4 regions of the Pseudoalteromonas sp. APM04 genome follow, and region 3 is predicted to be linked to each of the others. Evidence: predicted binding sites of a transcription regulator. Region 3 holds the regulator's gene; each other region holds the start of a gene.
The links. The regulator sigma-54, encoded in region 3, starts transcription at its own class of promoters, with help from an activator protein. The targets are predictions, from matches to a motif close to GTTGGCACGNNNNTNGNNT.
Positions count from the first base shown of each region.

Region 1: dps (DNA starvation/stationary phase protection protein Dps) is a predicted target of sigma-54. The motif match lies at 1,262-1,280, and genes of this name have one in related genera.
Region 2: glnA (glutamate--ammonia ligase) is a predicted target of sigma-54. The motif match lies at 1,337-1,355, and genes of this name have one in related genera.
Region 4: MTP24_RS00080 (EF-hand domain-containing protein) is a predicted target of sigma-54. The motif match lies at 1,843-1,861, and genes of this name have one in related genera.

Region 1 is NZ_CP094441.1:671,941-675,141, forward strand. Features, by position in the region: gene MTP24_RS03170 (hypothetical protein) at 1-512, opposite strand, end outside; gene dps (DNA starvation/stationary phase protection protein Dps) at 676-1,191, opposite strand; gene MTP24_RS03180 (DUF2237 domain-containing protein) at 1,431-1,793, opposite strand; gene MTP24_RS03185 (DUF2189 domain-containing protein) at 1,997-2,776, opposite strand; gene MTP24_RS03190 (DUF6515 family protein) at 3,002-3,201, opposite strand, start outside.
Region 2 is NZ_CP094441.1:3,247,068-3,250,268, forward strand. Features, by position in the region: gene typA (translational GTPase TypA) at 1-904, opposite strand, end outside; gene glnA (glutamate--ammonia ligase) at 1,411-2,817, shown strand; gene MTP24_RS14995 (DUF4124 domain-containing protein) at 2,932-3,201, shown strand, end outside.
Region 3 is NZ_CP094441.1:560,798-563,998, reverse strand. Features, by position in the region: gene lptB (LPS export ABC transporter ATP-binding protein) at 1-481, shown strand, start outside; gene MTP24_RS02630 (RNA polymerase factor sigma-54) at 551-2,050, shown strand; gene hpf (ribosome hibernation promoting factor) at 2,077-2,364, shown strand; gene ptsN (PTS IIA-like nitrogen regulatory protein PtsN) at 2,369-2,821, shown strand; gene rapZ (RNase adapter RapZ) at 2,841-3,201, shown strand, end outside.
Region 4 is NZ_CP094441.1:18,707-21,907, forward strand. Features, by position in the region: gene MTP24_RS00070 (TrkH family potassium uptake protein) at 1-776, shown strand, start outside; gene MTP24_RS00075 (flagellar brake protein) at 813-1,475, shown strand; gene MTP24_RS00080 (EF-hand domain-containing protein) at 1,940-2,152, shown strand; gene MTP24_RS00085 (calmodulin) at 2,297-2,509, shown strand; gene MTP24_RS00090 (calmodulin) at 2,590-2,805, shown strand; gene trkA (Trk system potassium transporter TrkA) at 2,873-3,201, opposite strand, start outside.

The DNA.
Region 1 (3,201 bases), 110 kb from region 3:
ATTGATAAATGTAAGTCGTATACACGCTGGCCTTCTTCAGGGTTGCCTCTTTGTGGGTGTTCAGGAAATAAAATAGGTGTGATATTTTGTGCCTTAGCTGATGAAATTAAATGCTCAGCGGCATCAGTAGGGTAAGTTGTTAAACCAGACTGAGAGTATTTTTGACCTTGAAAAATGGCATGGCTTAGATTTTTGTTTTTAAGTTTGTCTACGTTTGCCCTAATACTCACAATATTATCTAAAAATGGTCCCGACACTGTGGTTGTTTGAACTGACTTATCTGGGTATTGGTTTTCGATTATATGCTCAATGATCCGCCCTAACTGACAGCTGTGACTATTGCCATAAATAATAATGTTGTAATTATCTTCGATATTATTTTGTGTAATTGGAGTCGGACTTTCACTTGTATTTGATTGCGGAACTTTGGTATTACTGTTGCCTGAGCCGCAGGCTGATAAAAATATTAAAGAAAAAAGCCAAAATTGTTTAGGGGTATTAAAACTTATCATACTAATTTGTACCAATATTGAAAACTACTTACTGATACTAGTAGGTTAATTCTTATGCCACAAGTTCTTGCACGGCTCAAATACCTTAGTAATATTTTGTTTTATGATTTAAACAAAAAGCCCAACAAAAATGCTGGGCTAAGGTACTTAGGTAATAAAGGTATTATTGCGTTAATTCACCAGTAGCTGACTCGATATGTGCTCTTACAAACCACTGAAATTGTTCAAGATCGGCAAGTTGGCTTATTAACATATCTTCAGATACTGGATCTAAATCTGATACCGTTTCGATGGCTTTACGGTGATCGGCATTAATACCGTTGTACACCTTATCTAACGCGCCTAAATGCTCCGTAACAAGTTCTTTACCTAATGAATATTCGTTCCATGTACGGCGGTCAACAATTGACTTAGGTGTCCCTACTGGTATGCCGCCTAAAGTGGCAATACGCTCGGCTATTGTATCTGTCATTTCGCGCACAGCTTCAACCTGAGGGTCTAGCATTTCATGCACACCTATAAAATTAGGACCAACAACATTCCAATGAATATGTTTTAGTGTTAATTGAAGATCTATAAGTGCAACCATGCGGTTATCTAAGGCTGCGATAGTTTTTTCAGCTGATTCGTTGCTCATACCTGGTGCAGTAAATTTAGCTTGCTTATTTGTATTGCTCATAACTTCTCCTACTTAACTATTTAATATTTTCACGTAGTCCTTTACGTAATAAATACGTGATAATTGTATGAAGCAATCAATATGCCGAAAGTTAAACTAAATAAAGTTGTTTTAAATCAGTTGCTTGTGTTTTTGCTTTTGTTTTGTTTTTTTTTAATACGAGGTGGTTATGAAAAGTCTGCATCTTTTTGTAAAATTTGCAGACCAAACAGATTTGCTGAAACTAAGCTAGAATATTTTTAACGGGTGTATTCATGTGCCTTTAGTAGTTCAAGCGGTATTACTTCAAGCGATTTTTTATTAGTGGCCTGCAAGATTACTGGCGGCGCAACGTTTGCTTGTTGCGCATGAAGCCATCTTATTGCGCATAAACACCATTTGTCGCCAGCTTTTAAGCCTTCAAAATCGTAAAGTGGATTGGGCGTTATGAGATCATTACCTTGTGACTTCGAAAACTGTAAAAATTCTTCGGTCATAATTGCACACACACTATGATTACCGCGATCAGAGTCTGGTACATAGCAAAAACCCTCGCGAGTATACCCGCCATTCCCACAGCATAATTGTAACCGGGTATCCAGAACGTTAAATTGATTTGCCATAAGGTGCCTTAAGTCATTATGTTTAATACAGTAAAAATTACTTTATCAGGCGCTAAAAAGTATAGCTACTAAAGTGAGGATGTTTGATTATGACTTTTTAAAAAAATCGGGGCATTTAAATGAAGGGAGGAGGGGAAAAGTATTATTTGTGCCACACACTAGTTTTACTAGTTCGTGGCACAAGTTAAGTTAAAGTTTGTTAACTATTCATATTTTCTGGCTTTTTTAGTTTTGATTACTGCAATGTATGCGTGCCAGCTTGCATAGCTAAGTAGTGGCATAATTACAATAAACCCAACAGCCCCAGTTACAAAACCAAGCGCAACCATTAGGAAAATGCATATTGACCAAACAACCATTGGCGCAAAATTATTTTTAACGGCATTAATAGATGAGACGATAGCTGTCATTATGTCTACGCGTCTTTCCATCATAATTTGTGGTGTAAATGCAGACACTGAAAAAACAGACACGAGTAAAACGCCACCTGCAATTGTACCAAGCGTTAAAAATGCTGACAGTTCTTCAAACGTTGGGTTAGCGTAGTTAGGGTATAAAGCATGAACAAGGGCGGCAATGCGCATCCACGCAATCATTATTACGAGTAATAATATTGCAAATCCCCACTCTCCAACTGGGTTTCTAAACATCGACTTTAGCGAATGCCTAAAAGTGGGTTTGTGGCCTTTTTCGAGTTCCCATGCTACGTCGTATAGGCCGGCTGCGAAAGCGGGTCCAATTAAAACAAACGCAACAGTGGCGGGTAAAATTACAAATACGCTTTGTGCAAAAAATGCAGAGTAGATAATAGCTGCAGGAATAATACTAAACACTAGGCCATAAATTACAGTAAGTAACGGGGCTCGGGTCATATCTTTAAACGCAAGTGCTAACCAGTGAAAAGCAGCGAACGTATCTACTTTGTTACACTCTATACAGCGAGCAAATTCGGTATTTTTTTCAATTGTTTTTGTTGTAGGCATAAGTGGAGCTCCTCTATAAAGCCTCTATTTAGGTTTAGGTCATAAACGCTTTATTTACAAATATTAAACAGACATACGGAGCTAAAATCAAAATTGTTCACTAAATAAACGTTTTATGTTTTTAGAAGGGGGGATTACAAAAGGGAATTTTATAGGAGGATTGCTGAAATCAATAACAATAAAGTACTACTTAACCTGTAGGCAGGTTAAGTAGTTAAATAATGCTCAGCCTAAGCTGATTGCTAGGTATTGTATCTCGTCACCATTTATTTGTGGCAAAAAGTAAATATCGTTGTATTTAAAATATTGCTGAGAGTTTATGGTAACTGGCTCAGCTGACGATGGTAGTTCATCGTAAACTTGCCCTAAGCTATAGTCGAAGACGTTGCCAATTTTAATAGCTTTGTTGCGCTGAATTATTGGCG
Region 2 (3,201 bases), 770 kb from region 3:
TTAGTGGTGGTAATGCTTCAACGTTGTTAGGACAACAAAGCGTATCTGAAATCTTAAGCTCACCAAGACCAGTAACGGTTACGATGTTACCAGCATAAGCTTTCTCAGTATCGATACGCTCAAGGCCTAAGTAGCTTTGTACTGAACCAATTTTACCGTTACGAGTCGTGCCGTCAGCGCCAATAACTGTAACTTGTTGGTTAGTCGCAACAGAACCACGTTTGATACGACCAATACCGATTACACCTTTATACGAGTTGTAATCAAGCTGAGAGATTTGCATTTGGAAGTCACCTTCAGGATCTGCATCCGGTGGTGATACTTCGTCAACGATCATCTTGAACATAGGTTCCATGTTGTCTGATGGCTCGTCTAAATCTAATGTTGCCCAGCCGTTGATAGCTGATGCATAGATTACTTTAAAGTCTAACTGTTCATCAGTTGCACCAAGGTTATCGAATAAATCAAAGATTTGATCCATAACCCAATCTGGGCGTGCACCTGGCTTATCAATTTTATTGATAACGACGATTGGCTTTAAGCCTTGCGCGAATGCCTTTTGCGTTACGAAACGCGTTTGTGGCATTGGACCTTCTTGAGCATCAACAAGTAATAATACTGAGTCAGCCATCGAAAGTACGCGTTCAACTTCACCACCGAAATCGGCGTGTCCCGGGGTATCTACGATATTGATGTGGTAGTCATTCCAAGAGATAGCTGTGTTTTTAGCTAAAATGGTAATACCACGTTCTTTCTCAATGTCGTTTGAGTCCATCACGCGCTCTTCGTTACCGCCGCGTGTTTCTAATGTACCTGATTGCTCAAGTAGTTTGTCAACCAGAGTTGTTTTACCGTGGTCAACGTGCGCGATAATCGCTATATTTCTTAACTGTTCGATGCTCATATATTTACTCAGAGAAATTAAATTCTCAATGATCCTGCAAGATCTACGCACTCATCTGCGTTTTCACGAGATGTCCAAGCATAGGATTTAAAAGGGCGCATATTATCCCTCATTAATGACATGGATGAAAGTTTATCCAATACAATTTTCAAAACTTTCTCAATACTTTTACTAAGTATCTGTTTTATATATGACAATTATATGAAATAAATTGCCATTATTTTTTAAAAAATGCAGTTTACACTATTTATACGATATTTTTGGCACTCTTTTACATTTAGGTTATGCTGATTTTGAGCGATTAAATTAACAACAAATTGTAGTGCACATAGCCTGCACCAAAGTGGAATTTAACTGCACCATAATGGTGCTGTTTTATGCCCCACATTGTAGCAACTAAGTTTTTTTAACCTATAAACATAGAGTTATAAAAATGGCACAAAATCAGCTTAATAAATCCCAAAGCAATTATGCAGCAATAATAAAACCCAATAGTTGGAGGACACATGTCACAATCGGTTTTAGATTTTATTAAAGAAAATGACGTTAAGTTCATTGATTTACGCTTTACTGATACAAAGGGTAAAGAGCAACATGTATCTATTCCTCATCACCAAGTTGATGAAGATTTTTTCGAAGACGGTAAAATGTTCGACGGTTCTTCAATTGCTGGTTGGAAAGGCATAAACGAATCAGACATGGTTTTAATGCCTGTTGCTGAATCAGTAAAACTTGACCCTTTCACTGAAGAAACAACATTAATCGTACGTTGTGACGTTGTAGAGCCTTCTACACTTCAAGGTTACGAGCGCGACCCGCGTTCAGTTGCTAAACGTGCTGAAGATTACATGCGCTCTACAGGTATTGCTGATACCGTATTATTTGGCCCAGAGCCAGAGTTCTTCCTTTTTGACGATGTTAAATACAAATCAGACATGTCTGGTTCAATGTACAAAGTTGACGCTGTAGAAGCGGCATGGAACTCAGATAAAGATTATGAAGGCGGCAACACTGGTCACCGTCCAGGTGTTAAAGGCGGTTACTTCCCTTGTTCACCTGTAGATTCTTCACAAGATTGGCGTTCAGCTACCTGTTTAGTACTTGAAGAACTAGGTCAAGTAGTAGAAGCACATCACCACGAAGTAGCAACAGCAGGCCAAAACGAAATTGCAACTCGCTTTAATACTATGGTTTTAAAAGCAGATGAAATCCAAGAAATGAAATACGTTATTCATAACATGGCTCATTTATACGGAAAAACAGCTACATTCATGCCTAAGCCAATTGTTGGTGATAACGGTTCTGGTATGCACTGCCACCAGTCTTTGGCTAAAGACGGTGTTAACTTATTTGCTGGTGATAAATACGGCGGTCTTTCTGAAGAAGCGCTTTACTACATTGGCGGTATTATCAAGCATGCTAAAGCTATTAACGCATTTGCTAACGCATCAACTAACTCGTACAAACGTTTAGTACCAGGCTTTGAAGCGCCAGTAATGCTTGCATACTCTGCACGTAACCGTTCTGCTTCAATCCGTATTCCAGTGGTACCATCTGCGAAAGGTCGTCGTATCGAAGTACGCTTCCCAGATCCAACAGCTAACCCATACCTTGCTTTCTCAGCAATGCTTATGGCTGGTCTTGACGGTATCAAAAACAAGATCCACCCTGGCGATGCAATGGATAAAGATTTATACGACTTACCAGCAGAAGAAGCAGCAGAAATTCCACAAGTTGCATCTTCACTTGGTGAAGCACTAGATGCATTAAGTGCTGACCGCGAGTTCTTAACTCAAGGTGGTGTTTTCACTGACGACCTAATCGATGCTTACATTGCACTTAAAGGCCAAGAAGTTGAAAAACTTAACATGACAACTCACCCAGTTGAGTTCGAAATGTACTACAGCTGTTAATGTGACACTGTAAAAGAATGTGTGTTCTCAAGCCCGCTTAGCGGGCTTTTTTAATGGTAAATTAAATCAAACTCCACTAAAGTTAAGCAATCATAAAAATTGCAGGGTAGCAGTGTGAATAGTAAGATTTTATTGCTAATGATTACTTTAGGATTAAGTAATTATGGTTATGCGGGTGAAAAAAGAATTTACGCTTGGAAAGATCAAAACGGCGTTTTAGTGTTTTCAGATACACCGCGTAAAGGTGCTACAGAGGTAAAACTCTCTAGCCAGAGCTTAACTATGCCCGCTAAAGAGATAGCGACTCTCAGCAGCCAATCCCATACTAAAAAAACAGGGTTTGGTATTGCCATTACGTCACCTGAGCACAATCAAACCATTCAT
Region 3 (3,201 bases):
CTTACCACAAGAGTCGTCTATATTTAGAAAATTAACAGTGTATCAAAACTTAATGGCTATTTTAGAAACTCGAAAGGAGCTCACTAAACAAGCCAGAGAAGAAACATTAAATAATCTATTGGATGAATTTAGCATTCAACACATTCGCGACAGCAAAGGTATGGCATTATCGGGCGGAGAACGTCGCCGAGTGGAGATTGCACGTGCTTTAGCTGCAGATCCAAAGTTTATTTTGTTAGACGAACCATTTGCCGGTGTTGACCCTATCTCAGTATTAGATATTAAAAAAATTATTGAACACCTAAAAAACCGTGGTATTGGCGTATTAATAACAGACCACAATGTAAGAGAAACCCTTGATGTTTGCGAAAAAGCCTACATTGTTTCTCATGGGGAACTGATTGCTTCTGGTACCCCTGAACACGTATTAAATGATAAAACTGTACGCGATGTATATTTAGGCGAGCAATTTAGGCTGTAACATTTACGCCTTATTTATAAGCATCTGCTAGTATTAATTATAACAACTTAAAAGGATTGTTAGAGATACATGAGGCAATCACTACAGCTGCGCATGGGCCAGCAACTTACAATGACACCTCAGTTGCAACAAGCTATTCGCTTGCTGCAATTGAGTACATTGGATCTTCAGCAAGAAATACAAGAAGCGCTCGACAGCAACCCATTACTTGAGGTTGAGGAGCAAGACTATGCCGATGATCTTGCGGGCAAAAATGAGCAAAAAGCAGATAACGATGAAGTTACAGTAACCGTATCTGCCGATGAAGCCCCTAGCGAGTATGAACAAGACAGTGGTGAAGCGCTTGCTAAAGATACCGTAAGTGACGACATGGCAATGGATGTTAGCTGGGATGAGTATATGAGTGCAGCCCCTGCATCATCTTCAGGCCCAATGCCTGAAGATGAGTCTATATATCAGGGCGCATCAACTGAAACGCTTCACGAATACTTAATGTGGCAATTACAATTAACGCCATTTAGCCCTACAGATGAAGCCATCGCTATTGCTATTGTAGAAGCGGTGGATGATTCAGGCATACTGACACTCAGCTGCGAAGAGATTTTAGAGAGCTTTAATCAAGATAACGACGATGACGTTGAGGTTGAACTTGACGAAATAGAAGCGGTTTTAAAGCGCATTCAGCTATTTGACCCAGTGGGTATTGCGGCACGTAGCTTACAAGAGTGCTTGTGTATTCAGTTAAATCAATTTGATAAAGGCACGCCTTTTATTGATGAAACAAAAATGATTTTAACAGAGCACATTGATTTGTTAGCTGCTCGTGACTACCGTACATTAATGAAAAAAACGAAGCTCAAAGAAGATGAGCTTAAAGAAGTAATGACACTTATTCATACGCTCAACCCTAAGCCTGCAGACACAATAGTACGAGAAGAGTCTGAGTATGTAATACCTGATGTGTCAGTTAAAAAAATTAAAGGCCGCTGGATTGTAGAGTTAAACCCAGACAGCATGCCAAAAATTCGTGTAAACAGCCAATATGCAGCAATGTCACGTACAGTTAAATCAAGCGGCGACAGTCAATTTATTCGCTCACATTTACAAGAAGCTAAATGGTTTATAAAAAGCTTAGAAAGTAGAAATGATACACTTTTAAAAGTAACTAACTGTATTGTTAAACAACAACAGGGCTTTTTTGAACACGGGCCAGAAGCCATGAAACCGATGGTTTTAAATGATGTTGCCGAAATGGTAGAAATGCACGAATCAACAATTTCGCGCGTAACTACGCAAAAGTATATGCACACACCGCGTGGAATATTTGAGCTTAAATACTTTTTCTCAAGCCACGTAAGTACCGAAAATGGTGGAGAATGTTCATCTACGGCAATACGTGCACTTATTAAAAAATTAATCGCAGCAGAAAACTCAGCAAAACCATTGAGTGATAGCAAAATTGCGGATATATTGGCTGAGCAAGGAATTAAAGTAGCGAGACGTACAATCGCAAAATATCGCGAATCTCTTGCTATTCCACCGTCAAATCAGCGAAAGAGCCTGATCTAAGACGCTAAACAAAGAGGGTAATGCTTATGCAACTAAATTTAACTGGTCGTCATGTAGAACTAACTGATTCATTAAGAGACTATATAAATACCAAATTTGCGAAGCTAGAAAGGCACTCTGATCATATTAATAATGTTCATGTCATTCTCGATATAGAAAAATTAAATCAAAAAGCAGAAGCAACTATTCATGTAAGTGGTGCTGAATTATTCGCATCCACTGAACATCAAGATATGTATGCAGCTATTGATTCATTGATTGACAAGCTTGACCGTCAAGTAATTAAACACAAAGAGAAGCTTGCTCGACACTAATATGATGAAATTAAGTTCACTTATATGCCAGGACTGCAGTAAAGCTGCGGTCCTTTTTAATAGTAAAAAAAGAATTTTAGAGTTTATTAGCGAGCTGGCTCACGATAAATTACCGTATTTATCTCAACAGGATATTTTGGGCGCTTTATTAACCCGCGAAAAGCTAGGCAGCACAGGGATAGGCAGAGGTATTGCTATTCCACATGGCCGAATGAGCGGCGCACAAGAACCTTTAGCATTGGTGTTAGTAAGTGAAACACCGATTAATTTTGATGCTATAGACAACCGCCCTGTTGATATTTTTGTTGCACTCATCGTACCTGAAGGCGATAACCAACAGCATTTAAAGACGCTAGCAACGATAGCTGATAAACTAAAAAATAAAGAATTTTGTAAGCAGCTTCGCTGTGCTAAATCGGATGCTGAGTTGTATCAAATTATTGTTGACCAATCGTAACAAATTTAAAGGGTGATTAATGGAGTTGATTATCATAAGTGGCCGTTCTGGTTCTGGTAAGTCGGTTGCTTTACGCGTTGTTGAAGATCTAGGTTATTATTGCGTAGATAACATTCCAGTAAATTTATTACCTTCTTTGGTAAGAAGCGTTTCTGATAACTACGATAAAATTGCCGTTAGTATAGATGTGCGAAATTTACCAAAAGAGCAAGATGAATTTAATCACATCATCGAATACTTACCGGGTTTTACAAAACCAACGCTGTTCTACTTAGACAGTGAAGATCAAACCCTTATTAAACGCTTTTCTGAAACCAGACGCTTACACCCTTTATCAATAGATTCACTTCCGCTTGATTTAGCCATAAAAAAAGAAAAAG
Region 4 (3,201 bases), 540 kb from region 3:
ATGATGCTTCTATGGGCCATTTCGACAGCCCGGTTATTAACTTTATTTGTGTATTCTTTTTAATCATTGCCGCTATTAACTTCTCCTTGCACTACGCTGCGGTGGCAAGCCGGAACGTGCAGGTCTACATTCGCGACCCCGAGTTTAAAGTATTTTTATGCATTCAATTGGCGCTGGTGGTTATTTGTTTTACTGTGTTGTCGTCGAACGAGATATACGCCAATGGTGATGAAACCCTTGACCAAGCACTATTTCAAGCGGTATCAATGAGTACAACGGCGGGTTTTGCTACCGATAACTTTTCAACATGGCCGCTGTTTTTACCTATTTTATTAATATTTTCGAGCTTTATTGGTGGTTGTGCAGGGTCTACCGGGGGCGGTATGAAAGTGGTGCGCGTGTTTTTACTTTACCTGCAAGGCGTACGTGAGCTAAACCGCCTAGTGCACCCTCGTGCTATTTATTCAATCAAACTTGGCCGTAAAGCATTGCCCGATAAGGTTGTAGAAGCTGTGTGGGGGTTCTTCTCTGCCTATGCTTTAGTATTTATTATTATTATGCTGGCGCTTATGGGTACGGGAATGGATAATATTACGGCGTTTTCGGCCACGGCAGCGTGTTTAAATAACTTAGGCCCAGGGTTGGGTGATGTTGCCTCGCATTATGGTGCAATAACCGACGGCGCTAAATGGTTGCTGACTATTGCAATGGTATTTGGCCGACTAGAAATTTTTACTTTGCTTGTGTTATTTACGCCTACGTTTTGGCGCGGATAAAACACAACGTTTTACTACTATGTTTATGGAATGGATATGCCAGCAACACATGCAGATAAATTAAATAATATACCGGTTGGCAGTTTAGTTGACTTAGAAATATTAACACCCACTAGCAGTAAGCGCGTGAAAACAGAAATGGTAGGCTTGCTTGATGAAAAGTTTATTATTTTAAACTTTCCTACAGCTAAACGTTTACCGGGTGGAAATGATTACTTACGAGATGGCGTCACCGTAGTTGTAAGAGCATTAATAGAGGGTGACGATGGACAAATAATTGCGTTTAGACAGCAAATTAAATCTATTGCATCACACCCCGTTAGGCTGATTTTTATAAACTACCCCAAGCAAGTTCAGCTATTTAGTTTACGTTCGCAAACCCGTATTCCAACTCTATTGCCTGCAAAACTTAAACTCAGTGATGACAAGGTACTCGATGGTGTTATAAAAGATATTTCGCTAACGGGGGCTATGTTTGATGTAAAAACTGACGCAGATCTAGAAAGCATCAAAGACTCACAATGCACTGTGGTATTAGGTAGTAATAGCAAAGGCTTTGAAGGCGAAGTGTGCAGCGTGAAAGATCATAATGCAGGCGTGCGTTGCGGTATTAAGTTATTAGCCAGTAAAGAAGAGATGAAAGCTTTTATGAAAGAGCACTTTATTGACCCCGCTATGATAGAACTCGATGCCGATTAGGTTTTAATGTCGCTATTTTGCAACAAAATAGCGACTTTTTACTTTATGAACGAAAATAAATTACCAACCTCTAAATTATTATTTTTTATTAAATAAAAACAGAGATATAGCATTCAAATTTTTTATATTTTATTTTATTTTTACACCTTGTTCAGTTTAAAACTTCCTGCTCAATACCTAATTACACCTTGATCATTTAAATAACTTCGCTTTGTGGTTTTTTACATTAAACCTAAGCATCTGATTTTTAATAACTTATAGTTTTTAATTAAACCAGCGTTGCTAAATAGCTACAAAAATAATGCTTAAATTTGCACTTTTTTCAGTATTTAACACGTAAGGCACTGAAAAATATAAACTAATAAATATTGGCATTTAAGTTGTAATAGTCTGGTTGTACTAATCGAAAAACGTGATTAACAGTAAGTACCAATCACTCACATACAACTTGAAGGATACATACTATGAAACGCATTAATAAAACATTAGCACTTATCGCACTCGCTTCTTCGTCAGCCGTTTTTGCAGGCTCTGACTTTAATACACTCGATGTAGACGGTAATGGTGCAATTAGCCAAGCCGAAGCATCAGTTGATGCAAAATTAATGAGCATGTTCTCAGAGCTCGATACAGACCAAAATGGTGAGTTATCAAAAGAAGAGTTTTCAAAAGCCTAAATTCAGTAAATGGAATCCTGAGTTGCCAAAGACAACCTAAGTAGGCAAGGGAGCTTACGAAAAAGGATAACAAGGAAGTGAAACCATTTTAAAAGGTAATAAGCCCATTTTTTTGATAGAACATTAAGTATGAAGGATTAAGTTATGAAACATTTAAATAAAGCATTAGCACTTATTGCATTAGCGTCTTCTTCAGCTGCGTTTGCAGCATCAGATTTTGACAGTTTAGATACCGACAGCAGTGGAGCAATTAGCCCAAGTGAAGCGGCAATAGACACCGATTTAATGGCTGAGTTTACAGAGCTAGATACAGATGGTAACGGTGAGCTGTCTAAAGACGAGTTTGCAAAATTTTAAAGTTAACCGGTATTGGTTTAGCTATTTTTCACAGACAGGGATCTTAGAAAAGGATTTCTCATTTTACTAGGAACATCACTATGAAAACATTAAATACAACACTTGCGGTTTTAGTTTTAGCGTCTTCTTCAGCAGCTTATGCAGCGGTAGACTTTGCATCGTTTGATAGCAACAGTGACGGTGTTATCAGCATGGAAGAAGCTCAAGTAAACTCACAATTAGTGAAAATTTTTAAAGATTTAGACACAGATGGAAATGGTGAGCTTTCTAAAGAAGAATTTGCCAAAGTACAGTAGCATTGATAAGCCCCAATCATACTCCACTAAAGCCGCGATGTTCAGCGGCTTTTTTGTGTTTGATGCGTTATAAAAATATAGCACTTACTTGGAAGAGCTTTTCTACTACGTTGATATGTTTTTTATCAATTAAAAACATAATCACGTGATCGCCCGACATAATAATGGTGTCGTCGTGGGCAATAAGTACATCGTCGTTACGCACAATGGCCCCAATAGTTGTTCCAGCGGGTAGTTTTATATCGGCAATTGCACGGCCAACTACTTTGGAGGTATTTTCATCGCCATGAGCAACTGCTTCAATAGCCTCTGCAGCCCCTTTACGCAATGAATACACGTTAACAATATCACCTCGACGTACATGGGTTAACAATGCAGAAATTGTTGCCTGTTGCG